3 regions of the Rothia sp. ZJ1223 genome follow, and region 2 is predicted to be linked to each of the others. Evidence: riboswitches for the same ligand, from Rfam matches in the RefSeq annotation. Region 2 holds a riboswitch; each other region holds the start of a gene.
What was found. Region 2 has a riboswitch for S-adenosylmethionine ahead of JTP09_RS04900 (O-acetylhomoserine aminocarboxypropyltransferase/cysteine synthase family protein). Riboswitches for the same ligand answer to the same signal wherever they lie in the genome.

Region 1 (7,701 bases), 150 kb from region 2:
CGCTAGCTTGAAGCGGGCGGGGAGTTCGCGGGCGATGCGGTGCGCTTTGGTTTTTGCGTTTTTGACGAACTGCGCCTCATCGAGAATGAGCCCGTTCCAGGGAACTGGCGTGCCCACATCTGCGTACGCCTGCTCGTCAATACGGAACAGGGCGTAGGAGGTAATGACAACGTCAGCCCCGGTAATAGTGTGCGCTAGGGGGGTCTTAGATTTTGCTTGGGAGGCACTGATGCCCACGACCTTCAGATGCGGTGCGAACCGCTCTACCTCGCTGATCCAGTTGGGCACTACCGAGGTCGGCGCAACCACCAAGAAGGGAGCGAAATCCTGTTGCTCACCTTCGGCGTCTGCGGCGTCCTGCTGCCACCAGTGCTTAGCGTGGGCGATGAGCGCGATTGTTTGCAGGGTTTTACCCAGACCCATGTCATCGGCAAGAATACCGCCGAGCTGTGCCTGCCATAGAAAACTCAGCCAGTGGAAACCCTCTAACTGGTAGGGGCGCAGGGTTGCCTGTAGCTGCGGGGGTACTGAGGGTGCGTCCGTCTGCTCCTTGGTAAGCAGGGCGCTGATGTGCTCTTCCCACGCACGGGTGGTTTCTACGGTGGAGGCGAGTTCTTCGAGATCTTCCCAGAGCCCTGCCTGATGGCGGGTGATGGTGAGTTCTTTGTTGCCGCCGCGTTCGTTGAGGGTGCTTGCTTCAATAATTAGTTCTTGTAGTTTCAAAAACTCGGGGCGATTGAGAGCAAAATAGGTGCCATCTCCCAAGAGCATGTGGGTCTGCCCCTGTGCCAGGGCAGCAAAGATTTCAGAGAAACCTACGTACCAGTTGCCCGCTTTCACGGCGATACCCAGACCAAACCAGTCGCGCCTGCCGGTATCGTCCACGCGAATGGTAATTTCTGGTTCAGTATCTAGCTCTTTGAAGGTGGGGATCTCACCGGTGACTTCGATGTGTACCCCGTCAATCTCAGCTAGAGCGGGCAGTGCTTCATCGACGAGGACGCGCGTATTCCACCCCTCCCAACGGTGTTTAGTGAAGGGTACCGCCGGGCGAACTGTCTTTACTTTTTTCAGGACGCGGGCTTCAAAGGCGGTGTCTCGCACGCTGGCGTGGTTTTCACCGGGGTAGCCCAGCGCGGGCAGGAAAATGTGGGTGTCTTCAGCGGAACCGCTGTTATCAGCAGGAACCGTCTGTAGTGGGTCTTTGGGGTACGCCCACTGCCACACGGTGCGTGCTGCGGGGGTAGCTTGTTCAGCAAAATCTACAAAAAGCACCAGTTCGGGGTGAGCGAGCGCTGGCAGAGTGAGGCGTTCATCGTGGGAGATCAGCGGTACTGAACGGGCCAGTTCAGGGTAGAAGTCTCGGTAGAAGGCATCAATCTCGCTGGCGGGAATCTCTAGTGGCTCGGTGGCGATGAGTGATTCGGCAACTGAGGTGAGGGGTTCGTCGAGGGGCACAAAGACGAGGTCAGCGGACGAGGTAAAGGCGGCAGGTGCGTCCTCGCTCTCTAGCTCACCTGGTAGGTTCTCGCTGGTGAGTGCTGCTGGGACCAGTCTCTCGAGTTGAGCGTGGGCGGCTTCGCGGGAGTAGACGGTCTGTGCCGCGTCCCCCAGTGCCAGAAAACCTTGACGCGGTTCGCCTAGTTTATGGAAGTGCGCGGCAGACAGAGAGAAATTGTGCCAGCTCAGTATGGGCGTCAGCACTAGAGTGTTTTGGTCGTCGGTGAAGTGGGCGTCAAGGTACACCGTTGGGGTATCGGCAACAGCAAGGGTGATTTCTTGCCCGTCGAGCACACAGACCAACCCTATCTCGGCTACTTGGGAGAGCAACTGCCAGAGCAGGGTAGAGCTGGTGTGGGAGAGATTCACCCAGTCCCTGTGCGAGGTGTAAGCGGATTGCGCGGGGCGCACGACCGCGTAGAAATCGGTGAACCACTGTTCGTGTTCAGTGTAGAGCGAGGTCTGCGCGAAGCCCTGAAGGCCGCGTTGCATGAAGGTTTCCCAACTGAGACCGCCCTTGATCCATTTGCCGCTGGAGCCTTTCATCATGGGGCGCGCAAAGAGCTGGGCGGGGGCGGCTGTGGCGCTCGTGACACCGGTGGCAAAGCGTCCGGGAACATTAATTTTGAGTTCGAGAGCACCCGCTACCTGCGATGTTTCGCGCAGACCCGAGTGCGGACGCGCCGCTAGAGTGTGGGAGAGGGCACGACGCCACGTGGGCAGGGCTGAGTCAGCTGCCGGTAGGTCTGAAGCGCGGTGAAGAAGGGTAGAGATGTCTCCGGCGGTAGTTTTTTCGGCATCAGCCCCTTGCACAGTTTCTGTTAGCGCACCGGTGTTCCAGGTGGGGGATGAGGTGGTCATCGCCTTTTTTGCTTTGGTGGAGCGATCAATAGCGGTCAGCATGAGCGCAACAGCATGTTTGCAGTCGTACCCTACCGGGCAGGAGCAGTAGCTAGAAAAAGCCAAAGAACCGGGGATCGCGGTTGCTGGAAAGGTAACGCTCGTTTCATAGGTTTGAGCGCCGCTGCCACTAACTTTCCCTGCAAGGACGCGGGGGGTGGAGTCGAAGCTGTAACGCTGCACTTGCCCTTGCCGCATGTAGCCCTGCCCGCGGGTGTACGCCCCGTGCCCTACCTGCCTCAAGATGGTTGGTGCTGTCACCGGAATATCGGGGAAGGGCTGCGAGGACTCCACGAGCATCCTTTCAAAGTAAGGGTCTTAACAGAACACCACGCTACTACGCTCAGTGATAAGCGCGGTAGCGTGGGCGTTTCGTGCGGTTTATTTTGATTCTGCTTTGGCGGGTATTGCCTCTGCGTTACTCACTGCCAGGGAGTGAATAGTTCCGGTGGGCTTTCGTACATCAGATTCGGGGGAGACCTGGGTCTTGAACCAGGTGGAAATCAGGTAGCGGTCTCGGTGGGTCACTGAGAGTTGGAATTTCTGCCCGCGGTAGGTGCCAGCGAGTGTTACTGTGCCGCTCTGTGGGTCAATAGAAGGCGACCGCAAGGAGTACTGGTCAGCAGCTTGAGGGTAAACAGCTTTGAGAGCGTTAGAACAGGAATTGGTTTGGTTTTTGATTTCGGCAAAAAGGTTGGCAGCATCGCTTGCTGAGGGGGTAGCAACCACTTGGCTGTACCCGGCGATCTGGTTAACGTCGCTTTGACCGATCAGGATTTCTCGACGGTCAATGGAAGACACGAGCCAGTCTTCTGAGGGCGTGGCGATCAGACCGGGCGCTACTTGCTCGTAGGCTGCACAACGGTCAATGCTTTCTTGAATAGCTGTTGCGTTGTCAGTGAGCTGATCGGCGTTCCACAGGGCATTGCGGGGGGAGGATTTGAACCATGACTGAGGTTCAAATTTTTCAATAATGGGATTAGCAATTAAATAGCTAAAAGTTTCTTTATCTGAAATTTGCGATTGGGTAGGAATAATGCCCGCAATTTCATTGGCATCTGCTTGGGCTATTCCTGCGGTATTCAGGGACGCAGGCGCGTCCGCCTCAGCGTTCATGTTTCCGCACGCTGATAAAACACCCACTGAGAGTACGCCAGCTGTTGCTAAGGCGCGGTGCATGAGTGTTTTCATGTGAAAATCCACCTTCGGTAAAAGAATAAAGAATATCTTACAAGTGTAGGAACAATTTCTAGATAACTACAATGTGCCCTGTTTGTGAAATTAGACATGCGTATCTTTAGGCGTGTTTCTGTGGCGTAGGTAGCTGGCAACCGAAAAAATGCCCGTATCAAGCGGATGATGGGCGTATATAACGGGTAAGGTGTACGCACGGCGGTCAAGTCTTGAGCGCAACCATCGAAGCTGCATCGCAGGCTCTGCGAAGATTTTTTGACAAAAACACTTGCAAATTTCTGTGCGCCTTGCCATGATTGAAACAGCTTCAAGAGTTTCAACTGACAAGCTCCGACTTTAGTTGAACGCCAACCCCATGTTCACGGGTGGCTCGGATGACGAAGCGGTCTGTATTCACGCATACATGCGTCACGATTGGTACAGGCAAGAGCAGCGTTTCGAAAGGAATGCGCGGTATCTTCTGCGCAACATGGCAATGCCTACAACAACAATCCGCCCTACCGAATCTTTTGCACGGGATTTGGTATCTGCTTCTGTTCCTGCACGTGGGGGTTACTCTGCGATTAGCATTCAGGATTACACCCGCATCTCAAATGCTCGTGGGGAGTTCCTGAATTTCTTGCTCGCCCCTAACCCTGCCGGTATTCCCTCCACTGACTACGGTGTACTGAAAGCAGCATGAGCGCAGCCGGTTTACTGCTTGATTCTGATGTTCTTGCCGAGATTCGCAAGGCAGAACCCAACCCGCAGGTTGTAGCTTTCTTACGGCGCAACTCGTATAAGGTGCTTTACATTTCGGTGTTGAGCTTGGGCGAGTTGAAGGGACTTTACCCGTATGCCGAGACCGAGCGGTGGATCGCTGAACTGGTAGATAGGTTCGGCAAACACGTTCTTGATATTGACGCTGCGGTTGCTTTGGAATGGGCAGGACGTCACGCTGAAGTGAAGTTGCACGCTGTAGGTTCTGCAACGGCAACGCCTCTACCCACTGCTGCTCTAGAGGGGCTGATGGCGGCGACTGCCACCGTCCACCATCTAGAGATTGCAAGTTCTAAAGCTGAGGTTTACCGTCAGTGGGGTGTGGAGGCTCGCAACCCTTTCCTCGAGGTCTAAAGCTACAGAGCCTTCCGTGCATTAGTAATTGCGAGTTCTCGCTACCAGCTCGGTGGCAAGAGCTGCGGGCATTATCTTTTGCACCGCTACCAACACCTTGTAGGGCAGTGACGGAACACATACTGCTTTACCCTTCAGATTAGCGTCGATAGCCTCGCGTACGATCTGTTCGGGGGTGAGCCAGAAAATGCCCGGTAACATGGGTTCATCAACCCCCATAGCTCCGTGGAACCCGGTGCGGGTGAGACCGGGGCACACTGCGGTGACAGAAATGCCACGGGGTGCATACTGCAGGTGCGCTGACTCGCTGAGCGTCACCAAAAAACGCTTCACCGCAGAGTAGGTGCCGTTGGGCATGAACGCCGCCACCGATGCCACATTAATAACCCTGCCCCGACCGCGGGTGAGCATCTGCTGGCAGGCAACGTGCATGAGCTGCAAGGGAACTTTCGCCAGTACCTCAACCTGCTGCGCATGCTCGTGTACACTCGCGTTCTCAAAAGCCTTACCCAAGCCGAACCCTGCATTGTTAATAAGAATTTCTACAGGTTTGGCGGCGTCACTCAAGCGTTCCGTCACCTGTTCAACCTCGTGGGGCACCGCTAGATCAGCGGTAAGAATTTCAACCTCCACCCCGTAGCGGTGGGTCAGCTGTTGAGCTAAAGACTCCAGCGCAGAACGGTTGCGACCGTGAATCACCAGATGGTAGCCACGCTGGGCATATTGCCGGGCAAACTCACGGCCAATGCCAGCAGAGGCTCCGGTAATCAGTACAAAAGGTTCAGAAGAAAGTGTCATAGTGGTTCAACTCTATCTGCCATACAGTAACTGTTCGGTGTGAACTTGCACAAAAACGGGGGTATTTCGCCTCAAATAGTGGCTCGAAGCTCACACGGTGGGGGAGTTCATGACAAGATGTTAGGGATGAAAACCCCTGCCTCCTCACCCCAGACCGCGCCAGCTCGCACGATTCCTATGCCTTTGTGGCTTCAAGGGATAGTGGAGTTTTTTGTTGCTGCTTTCAGTTCTTTGTGTGCTGTGTTTTTGTTGGTGGGTGCAGTTGCCCTCACCAACGATCTGGCTCATGGCTCAAGTCTGGTGACCGCGGGGCAGGTGGCATCAAATATTTGGTTGCTGATGCACGGTGCCCCTTTAAACCTGAACATTCCGGTGAACGGGGTTTTTGCGGCCATCGCAGGCACGGTGAGTTTAGCTCCGCTGGGTCTGACGCTTCTTCCGCTGGCGCTGACTTTCAGGTCAGGACGCCGGTTGGCGCAGGCGTCCTACGAGGGGCAGTTTTGGGTGCCGATTGTTTCTGGCTTGTTTTTTTACGCAGCGGTTGCCGCTGCCGCAAGTTTCTTGGGTGCAACCCCGTTTATCAGCACACCTCTTAGTACATCAGTGCTGATGACTGTTGCCGTGGGTCTATGCGGTGCGGTGGCAGGTGGCTACTACGAGTCACGGTCTTTGGCACGCATGATCGGTGTAAACGCTGCTACCTGGGTGCGGCGTTTTAGCCAGTATTCGCGGTGGACTGGATCTTACGTGTGGGCATTGGTGCGTTCTGTAGTCGTGGGGTTCCTCGCCTTCGTGGTGGGTGGTGCGGTACTAGCTGCTGTTGCGCTTATCTACAACTGGAACGATGTCATCGCCACCTACCAGAGCTTGCACGCCGGGGTGGTGGGCGATACCGCTATAACCCTGTTGCAGATGGGCTTTGTGCCTAACTTCGTGGTGTACGCGATGTCATGGTCAACCGGCGCTGGGTTTGCTCTCGGTGAGGGAACCACGATCAATTTACAAACAACCGATGTGGGTTTGATGCCGGCTTTGCCGTTGCTTTCAGCCCTTCCGCAACCGGTTGAACCGTGGAGCCTTTTTGTCCTGTCGGTGCCCGTGATCGCGGGTCTTGCCGCCGGTTGGTGGTTCTTTAGGGAGGGTGAAAACCACTTCGATGAGTGGCTTTCTCTCAAACTGTCTTACCGCTGGCTTTCTTGGCCACTGTCTCACCTGTTTCTAGCAATCCTCGTGGGCGCACTCAGCGGGGTGCTGGCGTTCATCACTGGCGCTTTAGCACACGGCTCCTTGGGCTTGGGGCGCTTGACCGATATCGGTGCTGACCCCCTGCTTTTTGCGGCACATACCGCCGTCCTGATGGCAATCGGTGTTTTTCTGGGATCTATCGTTGCGCCCTTTGCGGAACTTGATAACTCCTCTGAACTAGACCGCTTCGCGAGTACCGCCACAAACCGCAAAAGCTCCGATCACCAGCGCAGTGGTACTTTCTGGAAGAAGGGATCCCGCCGCTCCACAGCCAACTCTCTTGAAACTCCCGTGATTGAGGGCGAAGTCGTTGAAGCGGGCACCCAAGATACACCTGACAAGGTGGATAACCCGTTTGCGCGTTTATTTGCCGATGAGGAACTGCCCGGTTCTGTACGAGCAGAAGAACACGAGAGCTCAGAAAAGACGGCAGATAATGCTGAGGATCCTGACCAACAGCAGGTAGCAGCAGTAGAGACTGTCGTAGAGAGCCCCGCAGAATCAGTAACAGCCGCTGATCAAAAAGATAATGCAGCGCAAAAACCGGTAACTGAAACAGAACCAGCCGAGAAAAAACGTCCGATTATCAGGCGTCCTAAAGCTAAAAAATACCGTCAATCGGCAGAGTAACTATTTGCCGGTCAGGGCGTCCATCAGACTGTTTTCCATATCGGTGGAGCACTGCTGAGCGCGGGCAATAGTGGTTGCCTGCTGCGTACACTGGGCATATTCGCCGCTAACACCCGAAAAGAGAGCGGTGACCGCTGAAGAAAAAGCCAAAAGCACGCAGAATAAAATCATGCACGAGTACAGTATGTAGCTAAACACCGGGGGCTTGAGCGGCGCCAAACGGGCAATTGTCATCGAAATAGTCACAATAGCCAGCACAAACAGCACACTGCTCACCCACGCCCACTGCGCAGCATTCAGCAAAATCATCAGGGCAAGCAA
Region 2 (7,701 bases):
CCTGAGGGCGAGTGAATGACCTGAGGTTCTACCGGGTGAGGCAGTGCGGACGCAAGAATGTGAGAATCACTGGGAAAAAAGAGACGATCCGAGTCAACGTAGGCAACCAACCAGTGGCAGTGCGCCGTGGGTTCTAGCGCCTGACGTAGGCTACCGCGTCCGCGCGCCACGTCGTGAGTTAAAAGAGCCTCATTGATTGCCAGGTAGGAATTAGCGTCAAAGCGTTTAACAAGTTTTTCGCCCTGGTAGTCTAGGTAGCTTTCGACCTGGTACCTGCCGCGACCGGTGTTGTAGGAGGTCAGGGGCTGTTCGCCAGGCTGGACGTCGCGTCCAAAGCGGAAGTCGAGTTCGGCGGCAGAACGGTAGGTTGTGTGAGCGATACGGCGCGCCAAAGCCAGACCTGTTTCGGGGGCTACTCCGTCGTAGTAGTCACCGCCCGCGAAATGAGGATCCTGACGAATCGCCAGGTTCTGCATATGCCCCCAGGCGATAGTATCTGCCGTTGCCGATGATGCTGACGCGATCACAGCACAACCGCGTACCCGATCGGGGAAAGTGGCTGCCCATTCCACTGACCGCGCACCACCCAGGGAGGCGCCGATAACATAGCTAAAACTCGGAATACCCAGGGCATCGGCTAACCTCGCCTCAGCCCGTACAGTATCGCGAATCGTCACCTGCGGAAAACGAGAACCCCAGGGTTTGTTCTCTGGATCTATAGAGGAGGGAGCGGCACTGGCAGGCCCCGTTGAGCCATTGCATCCACCTAAAATATTGGGAGAAACCACAAAATACTTGTTGGTATCAATCACAGCACCCGCGCCCACGATGCCCGCCCACCAGCCCTCAGTCTCAGCATAGGCACGGGTCTTCGCATCGGCATCATCGCCTACCAGTCCCCGCGAAACGTGGGTATCACCGGTCAAGGCGTGTAAAACCAGAATCGCGTTTGAAGCGTCGTGGTTTAACTCGCCCCAGGTCTCATACGCAAGAGTAACCTCGGGCAGCACTTCACCTGATTCAAGGGTGAGATCACCAACCGTCTCGAAACGAAGTACTCCGTCTTCACGAGCAAAATTGCGGGGTTGAATCGTCATTGATGGTTTTTCCTAGACTATTGCTGGGGTCAAAGGCAGACAGATAAAAGTAGGCGATCAAGAATAAAAATCCCCTGCCAGTGGGCGATACCCACCGGCAAGGATCGGTGGAGAGCTTAGCTAATTGCCTCAAAACCTAGTTCGAGGTCAGCAAGGATGTCATCGATGTGCTCAATACCCACCGACAGGCGAATAAAGGCAGGATTAATACCGATGGCGGCAAGCTCCTCATCAGTGGACTGCGAATGGGTGGTTGATGCCGGGTGTACCACCAGCGAGCGCACGTCGCCCACATTGACCAACAAGGAGTGAAGGCGCAAGGCGTTGACGAAGTTCTGGGCGGTAGTGGCATCAGCGTTTTTGAGGGTGAAGCCCAGCACCGCGCCGGGGCCGTTGGGAATGTATTTCTGTGCCAGCTCGTAGTAGGGCGATGAGGGTAGCCCCGCCCATGTCACCGATTCAACAGCTTCGTGGGTTCCAAGGTACTCAGCGACTTTGCGAGTGTTCTCAATGTGGCGTTCCACGCGCAGCGAGAGGGTTTCAAGACCAATAGCAATGTTGAAGGCGTTGGTGGGTGAGATTGACGAACCTAAATCACGCAACAGCCCCACGCGGGCTTTGATGATGTAGGAGACGTTGACGCCAAAGGGTGAATCCGGTCCCAGATCACGGGCGTAGACTAACCCGCCGTATCCCTCGTCCGGGGTGTTGAACAGGGGGAACTTCTCGGGGTCTTTACCGTAATCGAAGTTGCCCGAATCAACGATGACACCACCAACCGACGTACCGTGCCCACCCAAGTATTTAGTGGCAGAATGAACCACGACGTCCGCGCCCCACTGGATGGGGTTCAGTAGGTAGGGGGTGGGAATGGTGTTATCAACAATTAGGGGCACTCCCGCCTCATGTGCAACGCCTGCAACACCCTCAATATCAAAGACATCGCCGCGCGGGTTCGGCAGGGTCTCACCGAAGAAAGCCTTAGTGTTGGGCTGAACCGCTGCTTTCCATGCCTCAAGGTCATAAGGATCTTCCACGAAAGTGGTTTCGATACCAAAGTTCTTCAAGGTGTACTTGAGCAAGTTGTATGACCCGCCATAGAGAGAAGGGGATGCAACAATATGATCGCCTGTGCCCGCTACGTTAATGAGGGCGTAGGTGGTTGCTGCCTGACCAGACGCTAGCAGCAGCGCGTCCACACCGCCTTCAAGGGCTGCAATACGCTTCTCTACTGCCTCTTGAGTGGGGTTGTTGATACGGGTGTAAATAGGGCCAAGCTCTGCCAGGGCGAAACGGTCTGCTGCCTGCTGAGAGTCTTTAAAAACAAAGGATGTAGTCTGGTAGATCGGCAGTGCGCGAGCGCCGGTTGCCGCATCGGGTTCTTGCCCGGCGTGAATCTGCTGTGTTTCGAACTTCCACCCGGTGGGGTTTGAGGGGGTGGGAATAGTGCGCTCTGACATGTATGCCTCCAATAAGTTTTGTTTTTCTTAGTGGGGCTGATGCGTACAGGGGTTGTTTTTACCCGTACACGGTCAAAGTTTCTTGAGCACACAGTACATCTGAACCCTTAGTATTACCTGCTGAGAGTGACAAAGAGTCTGTAAGCGCATCAAGCCCGCGTTTGTAACGTTTGGTGCTGCAAGGCTTAGAGCCTTGCAGTCGTTACCCGGTCTTCACCCAGGGCACCCCACCGCGGTTGGAGGGTTGCCGACCAGCTAGCTGGGGCTTAGCGCTGGCTCTCATGACCTGCCTCTATGTTTTCGTATGCACCGGTGCCCGGTCAAGACAGCCCGAATAGATTTCTTAATGTGTAAACATTACGTCAGATATTAAGCCGCCGAGATCCTGCTATAAATCAGGTTCTCGGCGCAGGGGTATGAGCTTCTTACAACACCGCCCACAGCGTAAAATGATTTTTTAAGATTTGAACTCATCGCTCAGGAAGTAAACCCTATGGTTACGCATCAGCCCCCCGTAGCAGCCCAGCATCCGACCGTTCGCACTTTTCATGAAGATAGTGTCAGCGACTCTTACGAGTGGTTGCGCGATAAAGACAGCGAAGAGGTTTTAGCTCACCTGCACGCTGAGAATGCCTACACTGAGCAGGTCACAGCGGATCAACTACCGCTCCGCGAAGCAATTTTCAGTGAGATTAAAGAGCGTACCCTTGAAACTGATCTCTCGGTGCCAGCCCGTAAGGGTTCGTGGTGGTACTTTGCGCGCTCGGTTGAGGGTGAGCAGTACCCGGTGATGTGCCGGGTTGCCGCGTCCACTACTGACGATGATATTGCCGATTACACTCCCCCAGTGATTGAACCGGGCGTTGCCCTTGCCGGTGAGCAGGTGCTACTCGATTGCAATGAGTTCGCCCGCGAGCTACCCTACTTTTCTTTGGGTGGCTACAGCGTGAGTTTCGATGGGGCGCTGCTGGCGTTCTCGGTTGATTCCAGCGGCGATGAGCGCTACACCCAGCATTTCTTGGACTGTTCTACCGGCACCCTGTTAGATGAAACTATCGACAATATTTTTGCGGGTTCTTTTCTAACTCCCGATGGTTCATCGCTGATTTATACGGTTGCCGATGAGTCGTGGCGTCCCTATGAGGTGCGTAGGCATCTACTGGGTTCAACGCAGAAAGATCAGCTGCTCTTTCATGAAGCGGACGCGGGTTTCTGGTTGGGTGCCGAAATTTCTAGCGACCAGTCCTCGCTCATTATTGAAGCCGGTAATAGTGAGTTCGCCGAGGTGTATGTGGTTGCCCTCGATGCGCTCGATAGTGTGGACGCCGCCCACCTCACCCCTGTCATCTCGCGAAATGAGGGTGTGCAGTACGGGGTTGAGCCTGTGACCGTTGCGGGCAGTCAGCACCTGCTCATTGTGCATAACTTTAGGGCAGTTAATTCTGAGGTGGTGTTAGCACCAGCTGTCCCGATGCCTTTTAACCAGTTGAAGGACGCTTGGGTTAAGGTTCTGCCCCATCAAGAGACCGTGCGTGTTGAGGGTGTGGCGCTTTCCCGCGACCGTCTGGTTGTTGCTGCCCGCGCTAACACCACGAGCAGACTCTTTTTCGCCCCTGTCTCTGCGCTGCAAGAGCTCATGGTCAGTGGTACTTCACCTAAGTTTGACGAACCTGCCGGTTTCACCGAAGAACTTTATACCTGCACGCTCAGTGCCGCGCACGGAGACTCTCCCGTAGTGCGCTTTAGCTACGGTTCGTGGGTCACTCCCACTCGCATCTACGATTACTTCCCGGCAACCGCCGTACTTGAGATGCGCAAGGAAACCCCGGTTTTGGGTGGCTTTAACCGCGAGGATTACCGTGCTTACCGGGTCTGGGCGCAGGCGTCCGACGGAACCGATATTCCCGTATCCATCATGCACCGCGCTGACCTTGATCTCACCCGCGAGCACCCTGTCTTGCAGTATGGCTACGGCTCCTACGAGGTCTCTATGGACCCGGCATTCAGCATCGCCCGCCTTTCGCTACTTAATCGCGGTGTCATCTTCGCGGTCGCGCACATTCGCGGCGGTGGAGAGCTGGGTCGTCAGTGGTACCTTGATGGCAAAAAACTCGCCAAGAAAAATAGCTTCACGGACTTCGTTGCTGTTACTGATTATCTGGCTGCCCAGCCCTTTGTGGACGCCACCAACATCGTCTGCATGGGCGGTTCAGCTGGTGGTCTGCTCATAGGCGCAGTGCTCAACCTCGCCCCCGAAAAATACCGGGCGGCTATTGCTCAGGTTCCCTTCGTAGATGCCCTCACCAGCATCCTCGACCCGGAACTGCCGCTTTCAGCCCTTGAATGGGAAGAGTGGGGTAACCCCCTTGAATCGCGTGAAGTCTACGAGTACATGAAGTCTTACTCACCCTACGAGAACATCCGCCCGGTACGCTACCCACCCATCGCCGCAGTGACCAGTCTCAATGACACGCGCGTCCTCTACGTCGAACCAGCAAAATGGGTTGCGAAACTGCGCAAAACTATTGACCCCACCTCGCCTGTACCCCTGCTCAAAATTGAAATGGACGGTGGTCACGGTGGCGGTTCCGGGCGTTACACCCGTTGGCGCGATGCTGCCTGGGACTACGCCTTTGCCCTCACCCACATGGGACTCTAATACCCGCTGTTGTGAATTCTGACCGGTGACCCCACACCGGCTTGAGCGCAAAAGCAAAATCCCCTTTGCTTTTTGTTCAGAAGGCAAAGGGGATTTTGCTTTGTGCTAGCTACGAGCACTCTAGAAGAGCCAGAAAGAGTTAGCCCTCAACGCCCAGCTTTTCAAGAATTAGCTCGCGGACGCGGGCAGCATCTGCCTGACCGCGGGTAGCCTTCATGACCTGACCGACGATTGCGCCAGCAGCCTGCACCTTACCGGCACGGATCTTATCGGCAACATCGGGCATCGCAGCAAGCGCGTCATCAATAGCGGTGGTGAGAGCACCATCGTCAGAGACCACAGCAAGGTTGCGCTTCTGCACAATCTCGGCAGGCTCACCCTCACCATCAATAACGAAGCCCAGTACCTGGCGGGCAATCTTATCGTTGATTTTCTTCGCTTCAATAAGCTTATTCAGTTCGACAACAGTCTGCGCAGTTGCACCGGTCTCAGCCAAATCGACCTCACGGTCCTTGGCGATACGAGCAATCTCACCCATCCACCACTTACGGGCAACGGCGGCAGGAGCACCAGCAGCAATGGTCTCTTCGATAGCGTCCATAGCACCAGCGTTTACCACATCGCGGAACTCTTCATCAGAGAAGCCCCAGTCAGCCTTCAGGCGCTTGCGACGCTCGGCAGGAGGCTCGGGCAGTTCTGCGCGCAGACGCTCGATCCACTCTTCATCAGTGACCACCGGCACCAAATCGGGCTCCGGGAAGTAGCGGTAATCATCGGCATCAGACTTAGGACGACCTGCGGTGGTTTCGCGGGTATCCTCATGCCACATGCGGGTTTCCTGAATAATCTTTTCACCAGCATCGAGCACAGCAGCGTGACGCTGAATCTCGTAACGTACCGCGCGCTCCACCGAACGCAAAGAGTTCACGTTCTTGGTCTCGGTACGGGTACCAAACTCGGTGGTGCCCTTAGGCATGAGGGAAACGTTAGCATCACAGCGTACGTTACCGCGCTCCATGCGAGCGTCCGAAATACCCAGATTCTTCACGATTTCGCGAATAGCGGCAACATAGGCGCGAGCTAGCTCGGGGGCACGCTCACCGGCACCGACAATCGGGCGAGTCACGATCTCCACCAAGGGTACACCCGCACGGTTGTAGTCAACCAGTGAGAAGTCAGCACCCTGAATACGACCGGAGGAGCCACCCTTGTGGGTCAGCTTACCTGCGTCCTCTTCCATGTGTGCACGCTCAATATCGATAGTGAACACGGTACCGTCTTCTAGCTCAATATCAATCGAACCGTTGGCAGCAATCGGCTCATCATACTGAGAGGTCTGAAAGTTCTTGGGAGTATCGGGGTAAAAATAGTTTTTACGCGCGAAATGAGAGACCGGAGCAATCTCACAGCCCAAAGCCAGACCCAGCTTAATAGAAGACTCCACAGCCTTACCGTTCACCACCGGCAGCACTCCGGGTAAACCCAGCGAAACGGGAGTGACGTTAGTGTTCGGAGTATCGCCGAACTCGTTGGGAGCCGCATCAAACATCTTGGTGGCGGTATTCAGCTCAACGTGTACTTCGAAGCCCAGCACGGGATCGTACTTCTCCATGGCCTCTTCAAAGCTCAAAATTTCATCAGACATTGTGTATTACGCTCCAAAGTCGAAGTCACGAATAAGGTCACGAGTATCAGGCATCTGAGCATGCAAAGGAGCACCCCACTGAGCCTCCAACAGAGCCTCCAAACCAGCGCCTGCGCGGTAGAGACGCGCGTCCTCGTGGGCGGGGGCAGTGAACTGAATACCAACGGGCAGACCGTCTTCATCAGCCAAACCGCCGGGGATTGAGATAGAAGGAACGCCTGCCAAGTTAGTGGGCACCGTAGCGATATCACCCTTGTACATTGCCATGGGATCGCCCTTGGTCTTCTCCCCCAACTTGTAAGCGGTGGTGGGAGCAGTCGGGGAAATCAGCACATCGGCAACCTCGAACGCCTTGGCGTAGTCACGCTGAATCAGGGTACGAACCTTCTGCGCTGAACCATAGTAAGCATCATAGTAACCGGCGCTGAGTGCGTAAGTACCCAGAATGATGCGGCGCTTAGCCTCATCACCAAAACCTGCTGCGCGGGTAGCTGACATAACGCGCTCGATAGTCACGGGACCATCTTCGGGTACAACGCGCAGACCGAAACGGACGCCGTCGTACTTAGCGAGGTTAGATGAAACCTCAGACGACATAATCAGGTAGTAAGCACCAATTGCCTCTTTCACAGAAGGCAGGGAAACCTCAACGATTTCAGCGCCAGCCTGCTTGAGCAGCTCAACAGATTCGTTGAAACGCGCCAGTACGCCCTCTTGGAAGCCTTCGCCGGTGAGCTCTTTAATAACACCGACGCGCAGGCCTTTGAGACCGCCTTCAGTAGCGCCCTGACGGGCTGCGTCCGCGTAAGCACCAACAGGTTCATTGAGAGAGGTGGAGTC
Region 3 (7,701 bases), on a different contig from region 2:
AAATATCGCGAATAGGACGCGCCGACGCCAGTACCACGGTATGCCCCGCAGCTATGAGCTGTCGGAAAGCTTCGCAGACTTCGGGCTCAATGGTCATGCCGTTGAAGCTGGTGGTTCCGTCTACGTCAAAGACAAAATGCATACGCACAAGCCTACACCAGGACTATTGAGTAGCTTTCTGAACTATGTAATAATTTTATCTAGTATACAAAGTTGTTTACCTTTCGTTTCAAGGAGTGAATCTTCGATGGCTCAGAAACTACACAACAATGTAGATTTCACAGCCTGGGACGAGCGCAACCGTCCTTGGGCACTTGATTTTGCCACCGAGCTTGTCAGTATGCCTGGTGCAACAAATCAGAACATTCATGATGCCCTTGAACAAGCCCGCCTACTGACAAACGGCGAAGACCTTACTGCTGCTGAGATACTCGGAGAACCTCAGGGCGCCGCTCGCGAAGCTTTTGCTGATATAGATACCTCAGTAGGGATCACCGAAAACCGCGTTGAAACAACCGCCTCTTCAATGGCTACGGGATGCTTTATTGCCTTTATCCTCTCACTGGTCATTATTCTGTTTGCCTCCGAAAACTGGATGGTTAAGCAAGCAGATAATCTCGTCTTTATAGTGCTGATGCTCATCATCTCTTACACCGCAGGTATGACAGGTTTTAACTACTTCAAGCGCGGCATGATGGGGGCGGCCGTGGTAAGCGTCCTTGCCGGTATTGCTTTACTGGCTGCAACGTGTTTCGCTCTCGGAACTTGGGCCTTTGATACCGACAACAGTTGGCAGATTCCCACCCTGCTTGCCTTGGGCATCAACCTTCTGCTCCTGGTAGTTAGCGGCTGGTTCGTATTCTCTGCACCCTCGCTACTTGCAACACCTGTGGATTCCCGCGATTGGTTTGTTCGCTATGAAGGTGCCCTGCGTGGGCAGCATCTTTACTCCAAGGCAGAAGCCCGCGCTCTGGTAGAGGAAGCCCGCGCTCATGTCGCTGAATCTGCTTCTGACCCCGGCGAAGAATTTGGTGATCCGGCTGCTTACGCCGAAAAAATGGCGGGTAAGGGCACCCGTAGCATTACCCGTCGCTTTATATCTTGGATTATTGCCCGCGCCATTTCCGCCTTTGCCCTGCTTGCTATCTGCTACTCTATGGCTGCGCGTGCAGAGTGGTCTGGTCTTGCCTTCTACTGGGCAGTCGGCGTTGCGATACTTGCTATTGTCACCTTCATAACTGGTTATCGCCGCGATAGAACCAAACGCGATGCAGCTCTTGCCAAGGCGGCTGATGATGAGTTCTAAAGATTTTGCCACCTGGCAGCGCGCTGTTCTTCCCTTGCTGCTCCTCCAGGAAATTAAGGGGGGTGCCACGCACGGCTATGCCCTGGGCAAAGCACTTATCGGGCGGGGGTTTGAGCCGATTAAAGGCGCTACCTTGTACCCAGCTTTAGCCAAGCTCGAGGAGGCAGGTTATCTTGAAACTCACTGGCAGGACGGCGACGGCGGACCGGGGCGCAAAATGTACGCTATCACCGCCGAAGGTGAGCAACGGCTAGCTCAATTAGAAACTAGCTGGAAGCAATTTGTCGAACAGGTGGCACTTCTTCCGGCGGACGTCTGTGGCGCCTTGATCTTGAGGGACGGATACTAGTGGGCTGCTATCACCCTGGCAATCGCGTCCAGTGCTTCTTCGTTTTGCAGGGACGAGCGGTCGCCTAGAGCCTTCCCTTCGTAGAGCTGGCTCAGTAGTCGGCGGGTGATTTTGCCTGAGCGGGTTTTGGGAATATCTGCAACAGCTACAACGTCTTTGGGTTTGGCAATGGGGCCGATTTCGTGGCGGATGTGTTCGCTTAAAACTGTTTTGAGTTCTTGTGTTGAAAGTGTGTTCCCTGCCTTAGATAGGGTTACGAAGGCGACTGCTTGGTGGCCGGTTAGCTCGTCTTCGATGGGGCAGACGCCTGCTTCAATGACGGTTTCGTGGGTGATGAGGGCAGATTCGATTTCAATAGTGGAGAGCCTGTGCCCCGAAATATTAATAACATCGTCAATACGACCCAGAATATAGGTGTCACCCTCTGCGTCCTGCTTGGCACCATCGCCCGCTAAGAACCAGCCGCGCTCTCCGTAGTGCTTCCAGTAGGAGTCAAGGTAGCGTTGCGGGTTGCCCCAAACGGTGCGCGCCATGGAAGGACCGATTTTATCGACCACAATAAAACCCTGGGTGCCGGTTTCAACGGGGTCACCCTTTTCATCGACCACGCGGGTTGAGATGCCTGGAACGGCGCGGGTAGCGCAGCCGGGCTTGAGAGAGGTGCGCGGTGCGCCGTCGGGGTAAGTGCCAGCGGGTGCGAACTGGGGGTCGTGCGGACGCGGGGAGCACACGGTTGAGCCGGTTTCTGACTGCCACCAGGTATCAATGAAGGATGCGTTATTCCCGCCAATGTGGGTGTAGAGCCAGTGCCACGCCTCGGGGTTGATCGACTCGCCGACCGAGCCCAGCAGTTTGATCGAGGAGAAGTCGAACTTGCCTGCCTGCGGTCCTTGAGGGAAAGCTCCCATGAGGGAGCGAATCAGGGTGGGCGCGGTGTAGTAGTTGGTGACCTTGTAGCGCTCAAGAATCTCAAAATGACGCTCAAAAGTGGGGGTGTTGGGCGTGCCCTCGTAGATAACTTCGGTGACGCCGTTGACTAGCGGCCCGTAAATCTCGTAGGTATGAGCGGTCACCCAGGCAAGGTCGGCGGTACACCAGTGGACGGCTGACTCAACCTTGGCGGGGTCATTGACGGTGGAAAGCTCATCGGGGCGGCGTACGCCGTCCTCCCCTTCAACATCGGGTAGCAAATCGTAGAGCAGGGCATGAGTGTAGGCGGTCTGCGTCAGGTAGCCACCCATGGTGTGTACTAGACCCTTGGGTTTTCCGGTGGTGCCGGAGGTGTAGATGATGAAGAGCGGATCTTCGGCATCGTGCAGGGGAGCCTCGTGGGTGTCGGGCACATTGGCAATGAGCTCGTGGTACCAAACATCGCGGTCTTGAGCCCAGGGCACGGACGCGCGCGCCTCCTCAGTGCCTGCGGTGCGGTCTACCACGATGATGTGCTCGATCTTGTTTTCGCCCGTACAGGCGTCATCAGCGTTGACCTTGACGGGCACTACGGAGCCGCGGCGGTTCTGTCCGTCGGTGGTGATGAGTACCTTGGCGCCGGTGTCTTCTACACGGAAGCGCAGTGCCTCGGCAGAGAAACCACCAAACACGAGGGAGTGAATAGCGCCAATGCGGGCACATGCCAGCGTGAAGATAATGGTTTCAGGAATCACCGGTAGATAAATGACTACGCGATCGCCCTTAGTCACCCCCAGTTTTTCAAGACCGTGGGCGGCTTTGGCAACTCGTTTTTGCAGTTCTGCGTATGAGATCGCCTCGCGGTCGCCGGGTTCACCCTCAAAAAGCAGGGCGGTCTTGTTCCCGCGTCCTGCCTCAACATGACGATCAACGCAGTTGTAGGCAACGTTGAGTTTGCCGCCTTCAAACCACTTAATTTCGGGAATAGTAAACTGTTCTACGCCGTCCGCATCAAGCCCCAGCGAAACCGGTTTCTTGAAGGAGTGGGTGTTCTCCTCGGTAAAGGGCACACCCCAGGTGAGACGCGCCCGCGCCTGATCGCCCCAAAACTGTATGCGCGCTTCATCAGAAATCAGCGCGGGGTTCGGGGTGGGATTAAACGGGTCAGAAAACGTGAAATCAGCGGGTAGCGCCACAAGAGTTCCTTTGGTCTTGCCTTCTTATCTACTGTTTAGAGTACGGAACAGGCAGGTACACCGCGAAGGCGTGACAAGAGATAACGAATGTGACAGTCTATGACGCTGGGCGGCTGTAACCGGGTGTCTGCACTCCGGGCGTTGGGGTTCCTCCCGAACGTTAGGGAAAAGCCGCAACGCTCGGGCGTAAACCCAACACTCACCAAGAACCCTCTCGCGTCCACCCCTCAATAAACCGTCACATTTGTTATGTCGCGTCATAGATTGTCAGCCGTAACACACCTGCCGTAGGCTGACATCAACGATCATGAGACCCAGCGTTAAGCTCTGGCTAGTTGGGCGGCAACCCTCTCCCGTAGCGGGGTGCCCCAGATGAAGATCAGGCACACGGTGCGTCCCAACACTACCCAATAAAACGGGCGGACGCGCGTGGGCAAGTACGGCGCCTGGCGCGCCTTCCCGCAAAAGACCGTGGCGAGCGGTGCAACGGGTTGCGGGTTTGCAAGAGATTCAAACCGTGCCGAAAGAGAACGCATCATGGCTGAGCAGGCTAACCCCACGACCGCTACAGGTTCTGAAGAGAAAAAGCGCATTGTTGTTAACGCTTTTGATATGACCACTACCAGCCACCAGAGTTTTGGTACCTGGCGTCACCCGCGTAACCGTGCTGATGAGTACAACACTATTAAGTACTGGACTGATTTGGCGAAGGTCTGCGAGAAGGGTCTGTTTGATGCGGTTTTTATTGCAGATGTGGTGGGCGTGTATGACGTCTACAAAGACTCGGTAGCTCCCGTGCTCAAAGATGGCGCTCAGGTGCCTGTGGGTGATCCTTTCTTGCAGATTTCTGCGATGGCTGCGGTGACTGAGCACCTGGGCTTTGGCGTGACTGCGGCGGTGACCTATAATCAGCCGTACACTCTGGCGCGTTCCTATTCCACTCTTGACCACCTCACCGGTGGACGTGTGGGTTTCAACGTGGTGACTTCTTACCTGCAGTCCGCGGCTGAAAACCAGGGTTTGCCCGGTCAGATTGAACACGATGAGCGCTATGAGATCGCTGAAGAGTTCTTGGATGTCTGCTACAAGCTCTGGGAGGGTTCCTGGGAGGACGGCTCAGTGCCGCGCGACCGCGAGAACGGCGTTTTTGCTGATGCTTCTAAGATTCACCCGATTTTGCACAAGGGTAAGCACTTCCAGGTTCCGGGCATTGCTTTGAGCGAGCCCAGCCCCCAGCGCACTCCTGTGATCTTCCAGGCGGGCGCGTCCTCTCGTGGGCAGGACTTCTCAGCTCAACACGCTGAAGCTATCTTCATTACTGCCCTGCGCCCGCACCTGACCCGCTTTCTCACCGACCGCATCCGCGAAAAAGTTGAGGCAGCGGGGCGTAAGCGCGATGACGTTAAGATTCTGGCGATGCTCTCTGTCATCGTTGATGAAACCGATGAGAAGGCGCAGGCGAAGTACGAAGAGTACAAGAAGTATGCTGACCTTGAATCATCACAGGGCATTATCGGCGGCTGGTCTGGTGTAGATCTTTCTCAGTTCGATGAAGATGAAGCTATCAAGTACGTGCAGACCGAAGCGATTCAGTCGTTCTTGACCCCCTTCACCCTCATGGACCAAGAGAACGAGTGGACGCGCAACGATATCGCCGCTCACTGCGCCACCGGTGGCATGGGTGAGGTGATTGTGGGTTCACCGCAGACTGTTGCCGATGAGCTTGAGCGTTGGGTTGACGAGGGAGGTCTTGACGGCATCAACCTCGCCTACCATGTCTCACCCGGCTCTTTTGAGGACTTCGTGGAGTTCGTGGTTCCTGAGCTGCAAAAGCGCGGACGCTACCGCACCGCCTACGAGGGCACTACCCTGCGTGAGAGCCTCTTCGGCGTGGGTAACACTAGGGTAGATGACCGCCACCCGGCAGCCAAGTACCGCGGCGCTTACGTGGGTAAGCCCTCCGCCGCCGATACTCCGGCACGCGACTTCTTGAAGCTGGCAGAAGCTGTCTACACAACCGAACAATAAAGAAACCTTAACGGCACAGTAGATACTCTTCGCCTTTGAAAATAACGCAACGCGCTCCCCGCCTTTTCCTCACAGGAAGGGGAGCGCGTCCTTCACTGCGTGTAATTACAAAAAACTTCACTGTTTCATTACGGCAGCACGGTAGTTAGAGCAATGATGAGGTGAGCCTGCAAACGTTCTCGATCATTTTGAGGCGGTGGGGGCGCATAATCCACTCGTTGTAGCGTATTTCTTTGGTGCAGGTGAGGTAGTCGTTGGCGACTTCTTCTACGGCATCAACGACGGCACCGTCCACGATGAAGGTGGAGATTTCGAGGTTGAGGGAGAAGGAACGAGGGTCCATATTCGAGGAGCCAATCAGCGCCATCTCATCGTCAATGAGCATGAACTTGGCATGTAGGACGGTGGGGCCGGGGTATGCCTGAATCTTAATGCCTGCGCGCAGTAGCTGTTCGTAGTAGGAGCGCTGGCCCATGTTCGCCAGAAACTGGTCGCCTTTTTCGGTCACGATGACCGTGACGTCGATATTGGAGAGGGCGGCGTTGGTTAGTGCCTGTAAGAGGGTTTCTTCGGGTACGAAGTAGGGTGAACAAATCAGAATACGGCGTTCAGCATTGTAAATCAGGTGGTTAATGAGTCGCAGATTATTTTCGGTTTCGAACCCCGGTCCTGAGGGCACAACCTGAGCCAGCGCACCGCCGTGCGCGGTACTGAGGGAGGGATCGATTTCTTCAATCAGCAGCTCTTTGGTTTCTGAGTACCAGTCAGACACAAACGCCGCGTTCAGTTCTTCGACCACGGGGCCGCGGGCTGTAAAGCTCAGATCTAGCCAGTGCATGCCCCGCGCGTCATTTCTTGCAACGTTGTAGGCGCGGTGAATGGCGTTTTGCGAACCTGAGAAAGCGAGCCGTCCGTCGATGACAACGATTTTGCGGTGGTTACGCAGATCAGGACGCTGCCACTGACCTTTGTGCGGTTGTAGGGGCAGCATGAGGTGCCAGCTAATGCCTGACTCGTTGAGTAGCTTTTTCAGTGCCCAATAGCCCTTGTATCTGCGCGAACCGATGTGGTCGATGAGCACGTGAACTCTCACTCCGCGCTGGTGAGCGCGTACCAGGGACTCCCATAGGGGGCGGGTGGCTTCATCGAGGGAGGCAATGTAAAACTCGAAGTGAACGTAGGTCTGCGCCTTATCAATCTCATCGGCGAGAAGCAACATGGCCTCGTGATTATCGCGGTGCAGGGTGAAACTGTTGCCACTAACCATGGGCAGTGAACCCAGGCGGTAGTTGAGATTAGCCGCTACCCGCGCCACTTCGGAAAGCTGAATGTTAGACCCCACCACCGGAGAATCCTCGGGCAGAGCATCGCGCATAACATCGTTCATAATACTCTGACGCATCCGCCGATAGCGTGGCAGGTGCGACGAACCAAAAACTAAGAACCCCAAGAACCCCACGTAGGGAATCAAAAAAATCGCCATCAGCCACCCCAACGCCACAATCGGTTTGCGGTTGTACGGTAGCCAGAAAATCGTGATCAGACGAATGAACAGATCAAGAAAAACTAGGCTCAGCGACACCCACGGTGGCAAACCGGGAATGCTGAAGGTGGGCAAGGGTAAGGAGTTCATTGATACCCAGTCTACAACTTGGGTGCAGGCACCTCACCTAGCGGGCGCGTCCTCACGGGGCAAGTGCGCGGGGTGCCGCGCGTCTATGTCTAAATATTTCTGCACTCTGGTGTTTACAGGGTGTAAAAGTAGCGTCAGCTCATACCGGCGCAATAGGCTAGGGGTAGCTTGTACCCACCACAGAAAGATAGTTTCATGAAGATTCTTGTTCCCACTTCGGTGACTCTCGATGAGAGCCGCTTGGGCTTAACCGATGAAGATACCATCGTTAGCTACGACC

Region 1: linked by a shared signal. The riboswitch ahead of JTP09_RS05565 (nuclease PIN) and the one ahead of JTP09_RS04900 (O-acetylhomoserine aminocarboxypropyltransferase/cysteine synthase family protein) in region 2 are both predicted to bind S-adenosylmethionine.
Region 3: linked by a shared signal. The riboswitch ahead of JTP09_RS09060 (LLM class flavin-dependent oxidoreductase) and the one ahead of JTP09_RS04900 (O-acetylhomoserine aminocarboxypropyltransferase/cysteine synthase family protein) in region 2 are both predicted to bind S-adenosylmethionine.

What each region holds. Positions count from the first base shown of each region.
Region 1 covers NZ_JAFEUT010000003.1:279,605-287,305, reverse strand. The annotation lists gene JTP09_RS05575 (DEAD/DEAH box helicase) at 1-2,694, opposite strand, end outside; gene JTP09_RS05570 (hypothetical protein) at 2,782-3,591, opposite strand; SAM riboswitch class IV at 3,900-4,030, shown strand; gene JTP09_RS05565 (nuclease PIN) at 4,070-4,276, shown strand; gene JTP09_RS05560 (plasmid stabilization protein) at 4,273-4,707, shown strand; gene JTP09_RS05555 (SDR family oxidoreductase) at 4,729-5,505, opposite strand; gene JTP09_RS05550 (DUF6350 family protein) at 5,632-7,380, shown strand; gene JTP09_RS05545 (hypothetical protein) at 7,381-7,701, opposite strand, start outside.
Region 2 covers NZ_JAFEUT010000003.1:128,573-136,273, forward strand. The annotation lists gene JTP09_RS04895 (homoserine O-acetyltransferase) at 1-1,097, opposite strand, end outside; gene JTP09_RS04900 (O-acetylhomoserine aminocarboxypropyltransferase/cysteine synthase family protein) at 1,214-2,557, opposite strand; SAM riboswitch class IV at 2,710-2,844, opposite strand; gene JTP09_RS04905 (S9 family peptidase) at 3,051-5,216, shown strand; gene gatB (Asp-tRNA(Asn)/Glu-tRNA(Gln) amidotransferase subunit GatB) at 5,356-6,861, opposite strand; gene gatA (Asp-tRNA(Asn)/Glu-tRNA(Gln) amidotransferase subunit GatA) at 6,868-7,701, opposite strand, start outside.
Region 3 covers NZ_JAFEUT010000006.1:72,267-79,967, forward strand. The annotation lists gene JTP09_RS09040 (HAD-IIB family hydrolase) at 1-142, opposite strand, end outside; gene JTP09_RS09045 (hypothetical protein) at 248-1,306, shown strand; gene JTP09_RS09050 (PadR family transcriptional regulator) at 1,296-1,655, shown strand; gene JTP09_RS09055 (AMP-binding protein) at 1,652-3,760, opposite strand; SAM riboswitch class IV at 4,064-4,206, shown strand; gene JTP09_RS09060 (LLM class flavin-dependent oxidoreductase) at 4,298-5,788, shown strand; gene cls (cardiolipin synthase) at 5,934-7,421, opposite strand; gene JTP09_RS09070 (NAD(P)-dependent oxidoreductase) at 7,617-7,701, shown strand, end outside.